DNA from 2 places in the Pseudoalteromonas sp. CO325X genome. Region 1 is predicted to be linked to the other one. Evidence: predicted binding sites of a transcription regulator. Region 1 holds the regulator's gene; the other holds the start of a gene.
What was found. The regulator sigma-54, encoded in region 1, starts transcription at its own class of promoters, with help from an activator protein. The targets are predictions, from matches to a motif close to GTTGGCACGNNNNTNGNNT.

Region 1 (5,562 bases):
TATTTTTATCGACTACGTAGAGCTCATCGGTGCCTTCAGGTAACTCGCCTTTGAGGCGTAAGTAGCGCAAGACCACATCAACAGAGACATCGGGACGGATAGTCACTGTATCGGTATTCATCAGCGCCCCAGCTGAGCGCTCCTGGTAAGACAGAGCCGTAGTTGCACGGTCTCTATCTTGAATATCCATCGCCTCAATAACGTCTTTATAAACGGGCTCTGGTAAGCTTCGTAATACTTCCCCTAAGTCATCATCGTCCATGTCCTCTGTCGCTGCGGCGATATGCTCAGGCTCCATGCGTGAGATAATGCTCAGGCGTACATCTTCAGAGAGCTCTTCAAGTACATCACCTTGGACATCAGGGTCGACGAGCGCCCATAGTTTAGAACGTGTCTTATGGGGCGATGATTCTAATAATAATGCGGTATCACAGGGCGCAGTTTTGGCGAGAAGCCTGCGTACATGAACAAACTGGCCGCTATTAAGAGCTTCGGTGACTTCTTGAAGTTGTTGCAGCGGGTAATCTTGTTCATAGGCTTCTGGCATAGGCATCCCTTAAATACAAAAAATGGGGTGGGAAATAGCGTGCAAGCAAGCGCTTACAAGCCGTTGATTAGTTTAACCTAACTAAATCAATGATAGCAAAAGTAAATGCCTAAGGGTTATTCTTGTTCGTGGAACTTTTCTGCAATGAGCGCCCCGATAGCAGCTAACGCGGCATCGGCATCAGGGCCTTCACACTGCACGCGCACTTCCTTACCTTTGCCGCTCTCAAGGAGCAGTAAAGCCAAGACACTGTCGGCCTGTGCGCTCTTATCACCTTGATATAGCGTTATTTGGGCATCAAAATTCATCGCCAGTTGCGCCAATTGTGAGGCTGCACGAGCATGTAGGCCTAACTTATTTTGAATAATAAAAGTACCTTCAACCATCACTATTTTTCCTGCTCTCGATGGCGAATTTTCACGTTCGGATAGGTATCTAAAAAGCGCTCTCCCAAGGTTTGGGCAAGGTACACTGAGCGGTGTTGACCTCCAGTACAGCCAATAGCAATGGTCAAATAACTACGGTTATTACGCTCTAAGTGCGGTAACCAAGTTTGTACAAAAGTTTGGATCTGCCAAGTGAACTTTTGCACAATTGAGTGGCTGGCTAAATAGTCTTGAACGGGTTGGTCTAACCCTGTGAGCGCCTTTAGTTCAGGTTCCCAGTGGGGGTTGGGGAGAAACCGCACATCAAACACATAATCAGCATTCTTTGGAATGCCATGTTTAAACCCAAAAGACTCAAAAGTGATCAGTAATTGCTTGTCTTTTTTACCCAGCACTTTTTCACGGATCATCTCCGCCAACTGGTGAACGCTGAGCTCAGTTGTATCAATAATAAAGTCGGCGTGGGAGATGAGTACATCAAGAAGCTGCTTCTCTTCACGAATAGCGACATCCAACGTCATATTTTGCATTGATAAGGGGTGTAGCCGACGAGTTTCAGAGAAACGCTTAATCAACGTTTGTTCGTCACTATCAAGGTAAAATAGCGAAGGCTTAGCAAACTCAGGCAGATAAGCGAGAATGTCGTTAAATTCATGCTGCTCTTTGGGCAAATTGCGCACGTCGATACTGACGGCAATTTTGTCATAATTTGCCGAAACACTGCGCACCAAAGAGGGGAGTAAAATAACCGGGATGTTATCTACGCAATAGTACCCAAGGTCTTCGAGCACCCGTAACGCGACTGATTTTCCAGAACCCGAGCGACCACTGACAATGATAAGTTCCATCCGACAACTCCTTGTTTTACCCCAAGACGCACATTTAAACGACACCATGAATCAATACGGCGCGCATTAGTCGGCGATCAATTGATAAAGCTCTTGATCGCTGCTGGCTGAGCGCAGTTGTTTACACAGTTGTTTGTCTTTTAGTTTATCAGCAATTGTCGCTAAGGTCTTCAGGTGTTGTTCAGTCTCATTGGCCGGCACTAAAAGTGCGACAAAGATATCCACCGGAAGGTTATCAATGGCATCAAAGTTAATGGCTTCGCGATTAGTTACAACAATGGCAATGGTACTGTCGATACCATCGAGACGGCCGTGCGGAATAGCAACGCCTTTACCTATACCGGTACTGCCCAGCTTTTCGCGGGTCAGCAAAGCATCAAGTACCGATTGCTCGCTGAGGTGAGGGCTGTGCTGATGTGCCACCTGAGAGAGGTACTCCAGCATTCTTTTTTTGCTATTAAAAAGGACCGCAGCTTTGCTGCAGTCCTTGCTAAAGAGTGAATCTAGGTTCATGTTAGTGACGAGATAATTTCTCTTTATGTTTAATCACTTGACGGTCGAGCTTATCAATTAAGCCGTCGATCGCCGCATACATATCCTGGTGCTCTGCGGTTGCGAACAGTTCACCACCGTTAACGTGAAGAGTAGCTTCTGCTTTTTGTGTTAGTTTTTCAATATCAAGAATGACATGCACATTATTTATATGGTCAAAGTGACGCTCTAATTTTGCAAATTTGCTATTCACATAGTTGCGAAGAGAATCAGTGATTTCTACGTGACGACCGGTAAGATTTAATTGCATAAGCATTTTCCTTCTTGTCTAACGTCTATATCAAACTTTTACGCTGATTTGACGGTGGAATGGCTAGCGATTCACGATATTTAGCTATCGTGCGCCGAGCCACTTTAATTCCTTGCTCGGCTAGTACGTCGGCAATCTTGCTATCACTCAACGGCTTAGCAGGATTCTCCGCAGCTACTAGCTTTTTGATCAATGCTCGAATCGCTGTGGACGAGCATTCACCTCCGTTTTCGGTTGTAACATGGCTGGAGAAAAAGTACTTCAGCTCAAAAATACCCCGTGGTGTATGCATATACTTTTGGGTGGTCACACGGGAAATCGTTGACTCATGCATTTCCACCATTTCGGCAACGTCATTAAGCACCATTGGCTTCATTGCCTCTTCACCATGTTCAAAGAATGCCTGTTGTTGTTGAACAATGCAATTAGTTACTTTAAGTAGCGTATCATTGCGTTGCTCCAAGCTCTTTATAAACCATTTCGCTTCTTGTAAATGCGAGCGAATAAATTGACTATCACTTTGCGACTTACAGCTTCGCGACATTGATGCATAGTGATCGTTAACGCGGATCTTAGGCATACTATCTGGGTTTAATTCAACCACCCAGCGGCCTTTAACTTTCTTCACCGATACATCTGGAATCACATACTCTGACTGCTCTCGCACAATCGTGGCTGCAGGAGTTGGATTTAAACTGTGTATCAGTGTCATCACCTCTTTTAACTGCGCTTCTTTAAGCTTAGTCTTTTTCATCAAGGTGCGATAGTCACGACTACCAAGCAAATCAATATAGTTACAAATTACCTCTTTGGTCTCTTCAAGCCAAGGAGTTTGTGGGTCAAATTGCTTGAGCTGGATCAACAAGCACTCTTGTAAAGAACGCGCACCAATTCCTACTGGATCAAAGAGTTGGATACGCTTAAGGACGGCTTCAATTTCATCGAGCTCGATACCATCGTCTTGTTCGTCATGGTTCAAGCTTTCCAGCAGATCTTCACAACTGACCGTTAAAATGCCGTTGTCATTGATGGCTTCAATGATGGCTGTGGCGATGGCCTCGTCGGTGGCACTAAAAGGTGTTAATTGCAGCTGCCACATCAAATAATCGTGCAGCGACTCGGTGGTTTCGCCTTGATAGATAGACTCATCTTCTGGCATAGGCCCAGAGGAGGCAACGGGAGCCGCACTAATATACTCATCCCAAGACACATCCATGGGCAAGTCCTCACTGATGGACTCGTTGTTCATGGCATCAGCACTTTCAACTTCATCTTTGCTGGCACTGGCCGTCTCGGCGATGTCGTTATTTTGGCTGTCGGACGTCGACTCTTTTTGCTCTTGGTTGTCGTTATTGTCGGCGTAATTGTCTTCTTCAACTTCAAGTAATGGGTTGGCGTCCAACGCCTCTTGAATTTCTTGTTGGAGATCCAAAGTACTGAGCTGCAACAGGCGAATCGCTTGCTGCAATTGTGGGGTCATTGTTAATTGCTGGCCTAGGCGCAGCTGTAATGATTGCCTCATGTATCTCTAACAATCCTTTAATCGTTATAATCTAAACTGCTCACCCAAATAGACGTCGCGAACCGTTTGATCGGCAAGAACTTGCTCTGGAGTGCCGGAAGCAATGAGCTCGCCATGGGAAACAATGTATGCGGTTTCACATACGTCTAGGGTCTCTCGCACATTGTGGTCGGTGATTAATACACCAATGCCACGATTGCGCAGATGCTCTATGATTTTCTTTATATCTAACACTGAAATAGGGTCGACACCAGCAAAAGGTTCATCCAACAAGATAAACTTGGGGTTTGCCGCCAATGCTCGCGCTATTTCTACCCGGCGACGTTCGCCACCAGATAACGCCATTCCTTGTGAGTCTCGAATGTGCTGTATATTGAACTCATCAAGCAGGCCCTCAAGCTCGCTTTCACGCTCGGCTTTGCTTAAGCCCTTGCGGGTTTCTAGGATGGCCATCAAATTTTGAAAAACTGTCAGCTTTCGAAAAATAGATGACTCTTGCGGTAAATAACCAATACCTAAGCGCGCACGAGAATGCATCGGCATCAAGGTGATATCCTCATCATCAATACTGATGGTGCCTTTATCACTGGGTACCAAGCCGACTATCATGTAAAAAGTAGTTGTCTTACCGGCTCCATTAGGGCCGAGCAAGCCGACGATACTACCCGCTTGCACCTCTAAGCCAACACTTTTGACGACCTCCCGGCCTTTATAGCTTTTCGCTAGTTTTTGTGCTTTAAGAGTCGCCATTATTGCTCTTTCTCCGGCGTATCGTCACTTTGTGGTGTTAATGTTGTGCGCACTCGTGTGCTGGAGTTTTCATCTTTTTCAGCGGTGATCAGCTGTTTGGCAATATCATAGCTTATGGTTTCGGCAACGATATGCTGGTCGGCCATGGCAATCTTGGCATCACCTTGAATTTTAAGGGTTTCAGAGGCGACATCATAACGAATTTCCAGCGCCTGTGCAGAAATCTCTGTGCCATCTTCCATCACTTCGGTGTACACGGCTGGTGAGCCGGTGGCTACGAGCAATTGCTTGTTATCCCCCAATTCTGGACGACGGTGAGCTTCAAGGCGGTCAGCTTTTATTTCCCGTTTGCCGTGAACAATATGCACGTTCTTATCAAAAATAGTGATATTTTCTTTGATCAGTGCTTGTTGTTTGTCGGCATCAATTAACACTTCCTTGGCGGTGATTTGCTCAGCAATCGCGCTGGCAGAGCACAAGCCAATTGCGATGGATGTAATTAATGCACTGATTTTATTGGTCATAATATATTGTTCGCGTATGTTCTGTTAATTCAACTATCTCTGTATTGAGGTCTGCTTTCAAGCCTTGCCCAGTGATCTTCATATTCGGGCCACTTAATACTACAGCCTGCTCGGACTCCATGCGCTGGCTATCTATATCAACTTGAATGGCCTCAGCGCTGACCTTCTCAATCATCGCCCCTT
Region 2 (5,562 bases), on a different contig from region 1:
TTGAGCAGGTATTTGATGGCTTACATCAGCCCGGCGTGATCCCGCTGGGGATCGCCAACCCGGTGGCGGTGAGTGCCACCGATAAAGTACTGAGCCGAACCATGCGCAAGGTGATGAACGCAGCTGGCGATCAAGCGATTAACTATGGCCCACTGGATGGCTTTGCACCGTTAAAAAAAGAGATCATTGGTCGATATTTAGATTTTGCCATCGGTGTGAATAGTGACGAACTCATTATTACCAATGGCGCGCAAGAAGCATTAAATATTGCGTTGCAATGCGTTACGCAAATGGGTGATATTGTCGCCATCGAATCGCCCTGTTACTTCGGCATCATTGAGATGATTGAAAGTTTGGGACTGAAAGCCATAGAGATCCCAATGTGCCCGGAAGAAGGTGTCTGTGCAGATGATTTGGCGCGTGCCTTTGCAGAGCACGACATCAAAGCCTGTATTTTCTCTACTACAATTAGCAACCCCTTGGGCTCGCAAATGTCCGATGAGCGTCGCCAGCAACTGGTGCGCATGATTGAGGAGCGAGGGGCGGTGCTTATTGAGGATGATGTGTATGGTGAATTGGCGTATGAACATAGTCATGCTAAACCGGCGCAATACTTTTCTCGCAGCGGGCAAGTGATCACCTGCTCGTCGCTTTCCAAAACAGCGGCGCCGAGTTATCGCGTCGGGTGGATGATTGCCGGTAAGTATGCAGCGCAAGCGCGACGCTTAAAGCGGGCGATTAGCTGTTCATCATCGTTGATGAATCAGTGGACCCTGTACGAGTTTATGAGCAGTGGCGATTACGACAAAAACTTACGTACACTACGCCAGCGTTTAGCCTTGAACAAGGAGCGCATGCGGGCGCTGGTGTTACAGCATTTTCCGGAAAAAACGCGGATGACCAACCCCAAGGGCGGCTGTGTATTGTGGCTGCAGTTACCAAGCCAGTACGACGTGATTGAGCTTTTTCATTTGGCGTTGGACGCGGGGATCAGCATCACACCGGGCTCAATATTTAGTGCTACCGATAAGTATCGTCAATGTGTGCGCCTGAGTTATGGTATTCCTTGGAGCGATAAAGTGGAAGTGGCAGTAGCGCGGTTGGGAGCGCTCTGCCAGCAAGTGCGAAAGGGGTGATTCTTTCAGCTATTTAGTAATTAGGAGCTGGAAGTCACTTAGTTCTGGGACCATGCTCACCAGCTGTGCCTCTTGCTCGGCCAGCTCTGAGAATGAATGGCACAGGGCGTCTGCGCGCTGTTCAATATTGGCGGCTTGAAGCTCAACGCGCTGTTCAATTTGCTCACCCATGCGCTCCATGCGTTGCTCGAACTCATCCATGTCGCCACCTGAGCTAACCATTTGTGAGCCCAGCGCCATCAGCACACTGCCCATGGATTGCACCATCGCCTGTTCAACGGCTTGCTCAAAGTTTTCATCGAATTGTTGCTCAATATCGTCTCCTAGCTCATCAAAGCTTTGCTTGCCCATCACAAACTCGCCATTTTGATAAAAGCTATGCTCGATATTGCTGCCAATGTTATCCACGACCTGCTGCAACGCGTCATTATGCTCAATACCAAACGCTGCACTCACTTCCTCAATGGCCACACCGGCTATTTTCACACCATCAAGGGCAATCTGGGCAACCTCAGGCACATAACTACGTAGTTGCTGAGAGTAGTTATCCAGTGCTTGCTGCTGAGCTGCAGTCAGGGGCATAACCTGGCCATCGACCAAGAGCTGCTGACCATCGTAGACCATGTGTTGATTATCGACATTGGTGATTTGTATGCGTTCCGGGTTGATACGAATATCACTTTTAAACTCAATATCACACTGTTGCGAACCAAATGAGAGGTTGTCTGGCTTTTGCTCGTGTGCCAGTGCGCCTGTGGTTACCGTCATGGATGCCAAAAGAAGGGCTGCTGTCGTTTTCATTGTCATTATTCCCGTTGATTGTTGTTACGAGAGCTTTATTACAAATTCGATGCCAAAATTATTTTTTCATAATAAACAATAGTTTAATTAGGCTTATAAAATTAGCCTTTACTAGAGATTAAAAAAACAACTAACTTTTAGCCGTTTTTAGCAAGATGTTAGTGAAAGTCGCACATTGATGATCATCATCAATAAAAGATATTTGTTGAAACGATAAAAAAATCTCACTTTCCAGTTTTGCCATTTGCGGCTATTTATTCACTTCAAGGGCCTCGGCTCTCGGTCGTGGTGAAACTAAGGTTTAACTGCGCACAATGATTGTAATTAACTGGAGTGTATTGTGGGTAAAACATATTCCTATGATGCGTTTGATGACGAATTTGTTGAAGATGAATACGAAGCGATGGGGCGTAACCAACATGACCGTCGTAAGCGCAAGGTCAAAAAGAAGCTCGATGATTATCTAGAGCAGCGTAAGTTGCGGAAAAATCTCGGCTACGATGATTTTGACGATTACCTCAACGAGTAAAGTTAGGAAGGGGCGAAAGCCCCTTTTTTGTTTTTAGCGCAGTAGAAAATAAGCAGCCATCCCTACTAAGGTAGTGAGATAGATACTTTTACTGCGATAGGCAACAATAATGGCCAGCACGGCGGCCAGTAAATAAGGATTGCGATAACTAATATGCCACTGCCCCTCAGGAAGGAGGACAATGGGCACCCAAATAGCGGTCAGTACCGCCGGCGCACTGAAACTTAAAAAGCGCTGCAGTTTCGGCCCGACCCGAAAGGGTAAGGCGCGGTGTAAAAACAGGTAACGGCTGGCAAAGGTGATACATGCCATAAGCACTATGGTAGTGAGTATCATTGGCTATCCTTACTGACCACGTAGCCCACTGCCATACCACTTAGGGCACTGAGTACCAGCCAGAGTTCCAGGCCCCAAGCCTTGAAAGTGGCGGCGCAAATCCCGGTGATCACCACGCAGGCTAAGGTTGCTTTGTTTTTTATGGTGGGCACAACCAAGGCAATAAAAGTGGTGGCGATGGCAAAGTCTAAGCCTAAATTGGTTAAATCGGGTAATAGTTGCCCTGCTAAGATGCCCAGTAAAGTCCATATATTCCAGGCCACATAAAAGCTAAAGCCGGCGCTGAGCGCATAAATAAGGCGAGTTTTCGTTTGATATGCCTTGCGGTGATGGGAAAAGGCGAATAGCTCGTCGGTTAACACGAAGCTGACGGGCAAGCGCCAGCGCAGCGGTTGGCTAATCACCTTCTGGCGTACTGCCAGACCATACAGAAAATGGCGAGAGCTAATAATGAAGGTGGTAAACAGCAGTGTCAGCAGTGGCGTATGATCGGCGATAAGCTCGATGGCCACCAGTTGCGCCGAGCCGGCAAAGACCAACAACGACATCAATTGCGTTTCCCAGGCGCTGAAGCCATTTTGCATTGCCAACGAGCCACATAATAGCCCCCAAGGTAAAACCGCTAAGTTTAGCGGCAACATATCGAGCTGACCTTTGATAAAGGCCAGTCGATGTAAGCGGGTTCGGTTTTTAGCGTTTGTAACAGCAGACATAAGCAAAGTTTTTTACGATCAAGCACGCAGCATGACACAGAGTTTGGCATAATCGCAATATTGCCAAGTTAAGGAGTCAAAAATGAAAGTTTGGGATGGGTTTATACGCTTTTTTCATTGGGGGTTAGTACTGTGTCTCGCAGGCCTCTATTTCTCTGCGGAAGAAGGAGAGATGGCGCTACACTTTGTGCTTGCCTACATTACCTTAGCACTGCTTGCAACTCGTCTATTGTGGGGGCTTTTTGGTAGCGAAAGTGCTCGTTTGCGCCGGTTATTACACTCACCCAAAGCCGTGTTTAGGGCGCTCAGACAAAGCGAACAAGTGGCCGGACACAATGCGGCGGGTAGCTATATGGTGTTGGTATTTTTTGCGCTGTTATTGGTGCAATTGCTCAGCGGATTGATGACCACAGACGATATTCTTACCGATGGCCCTTTAGTCCAGTATGTGTCTTATGATTGGGTTGAATGGGCCTCCTCTGTGCACCATCAAAACTTTGACTTGATCCTAGCCGCCATTGTTTTGCATATTGCTGCTATTGTGATTTATGCATTGAAAGGTAAAAGACTGGTGCCAGCGATGATTACCGGTCGCAATAATGCATTGCAAGAAACAACGGCAGTCAAGCCTGCTTGGCCCGCGTTCGTCGTTTTTGCAGCTATACTGGCTGCGTTGTTATGTACATGGGGTTACGAGCCACTAGTAAGTCTTGTCTAAAACATACTTTGTTACATATTCATGGTGACCCATTGAGCGGGCATAGCCCGCTTTCTATCTTGCTTATAATGGTTTTACATTAATTTAATCTTGCTCCTCTTTTTGTTTTCATTATAGTTGCAATTGAACAACAACAATAATGATGTCTTTCAGAGGAAAATTATGGCTTCAAATAAACTCAAATTGAGTGCATTAGCACTGGGCGTGTCGTCTGCCTTGCTTGGCACTCAAGTCGCAGCTTCAGAGCTAGAACCACAGAATAAAATTTTTACACCGCAGCATCAAAGCAAAATTGAGCGCCAACTTGGCGAAATCAAAAAACAGAACAAACGCGCTGTATCTTGGCTTATTGAGCTTAACAGTGAGCCGATGTTTTCTGTAAGCAAAGATCAGCAAGCCACGCAAAGTGCGAATATCTCGCAAGCACAAGAGCGCGTATTAAGTGATATTCAAAGCGCCGATTTAAATCTCAATGTGATCACACGCACTACTAAGCTGGTTAATGCGCTTGTCGTTAACGGCGATGAGTCCGAAGTGAGAAAAGTGCTGGCACACGAGGATGTGAAAGAAATCTACCCGGTTTACGACTACGAGCTTAATGTTGCTGATAGCGCTGATTACATTAAAGCAACGCCCTTAGTTGAGAGCCAAATCGCAACTGGTGAAGGAGTCCGAGTGGCTGTGCTTGATACCGGCATTGATTATACCCACGCAGTGTTTGGTGGTGAGGGCACGCAAGCGGCTTATGACGCAGCCACTGCAGACCCAACGACGGTAACTTGGCCGCAAGGTATTGTTAAAGGTGGTTATGACTACTTTAATGATGATGCCGATCCGATTGACTTCGGCACGAGCCACGGTACACATGTTTCACACTCGGTAACGGGGATTGCACCTAATGTAGAGTTGTTTGTGTATTCCGTGTGTGGCGGTGGTTGTCCAGGGCTTGCACAATTACTGGCGCTAGAATCAGCGATGGACCCCAATGGCGACATGGATATTGAAGACCGCGTCGATGTAGTTAACATGTCTTTAGGTGGCGATTACGGTGACCTTGCGGAAGATGCGGTAGGCTTATTTATTAATCGTGCCGCCAAGTTAGGTACAAGTGTAGTTATCTCTGCCGGCAACGATGGTGCATATCCATTTATCGTTGGTGGCCCAAGCACCACTGAAAATGCACTTTCCGTGGGAGCCATGACTCACCCAACGGATGAGACTCGTGTGGCTGAAGGCACAGTGGCAGGTGAAGAAGCTGTCATTCAGGGCGCCAATTTTGGCCCAGGTGCGTTCAGCTTTAGCAGCGATGACATTGAGCTGGTTTATCCA

Region 2: the regulator sigma-54 is predicted to act here: its motif matches at 1,976-1,994, upstream of EXT46_RS08940 (YggN family protein).

Annotation. Positions count from the first base shown of each region.
Region 1 is NZ_SGPG01000020.1:118,494-124,055, forward strand. It holds gene mgtE (magnesium transporter) at 1-547, opposite strand, end outside; gene EXT46_RS10490 (HPr family phosphocarrier protein) at 664-936, opposite strand; gene rapZ (RNase adapter RapZ) at 936-1,781, opposite strand; gene ptsN (PTS IIA-like nitrogen regulatory protein PtsN) at 1,848-2,294, opposite strand; gene hpf (ribosome hibernation promoting factor) at 2,296-2,583, opposite strand; gene EXT46_RS10510 (RNA polymerase factor sigma-54) at 2,609-4,105, opposite strand; gene lptB (LPS export ABC transporter ATP-binding protein) at 4,130-4,855, opposite strand; gene lptA (lipopolysaccharide transport periplasmic protein LptA) at 4,855-5,379, opposite strand; gene lptC (LPS export ABC transporter periplasmic protein LptC) at 5,369-5,562, opposite strand, start outside.
Region 2 is NZ_SGPG01000017.1:131,560-137,121, forward strand. It holds gene EXT46_RS08935 (PLP-dependent aminotransferase family protein) at 1-1,136, shown strand, start outside; gene EXT46_RS08940 (YggN family protein) at 1,146-1,937, opposite strand; gene EXT46_RS08945 (hypothetical protein) at 2,278-2,466, shown strand; gene EXT46_RS08950 (AzlD domain-containing protein) at 2,500-2,799, opposite strand; gene EXT46_RS08955 (AzlC family ABC transporter permease) at 2,799-3,515, opposite strand; gene EXT46_RS08960 (cytochrome b/b6 domain-containing protein) at 3,598-4,233, shown strand; gene EXT46_RS08965 (S8 family serine peptidase) at 4,396-5,562, shown strand, end outside.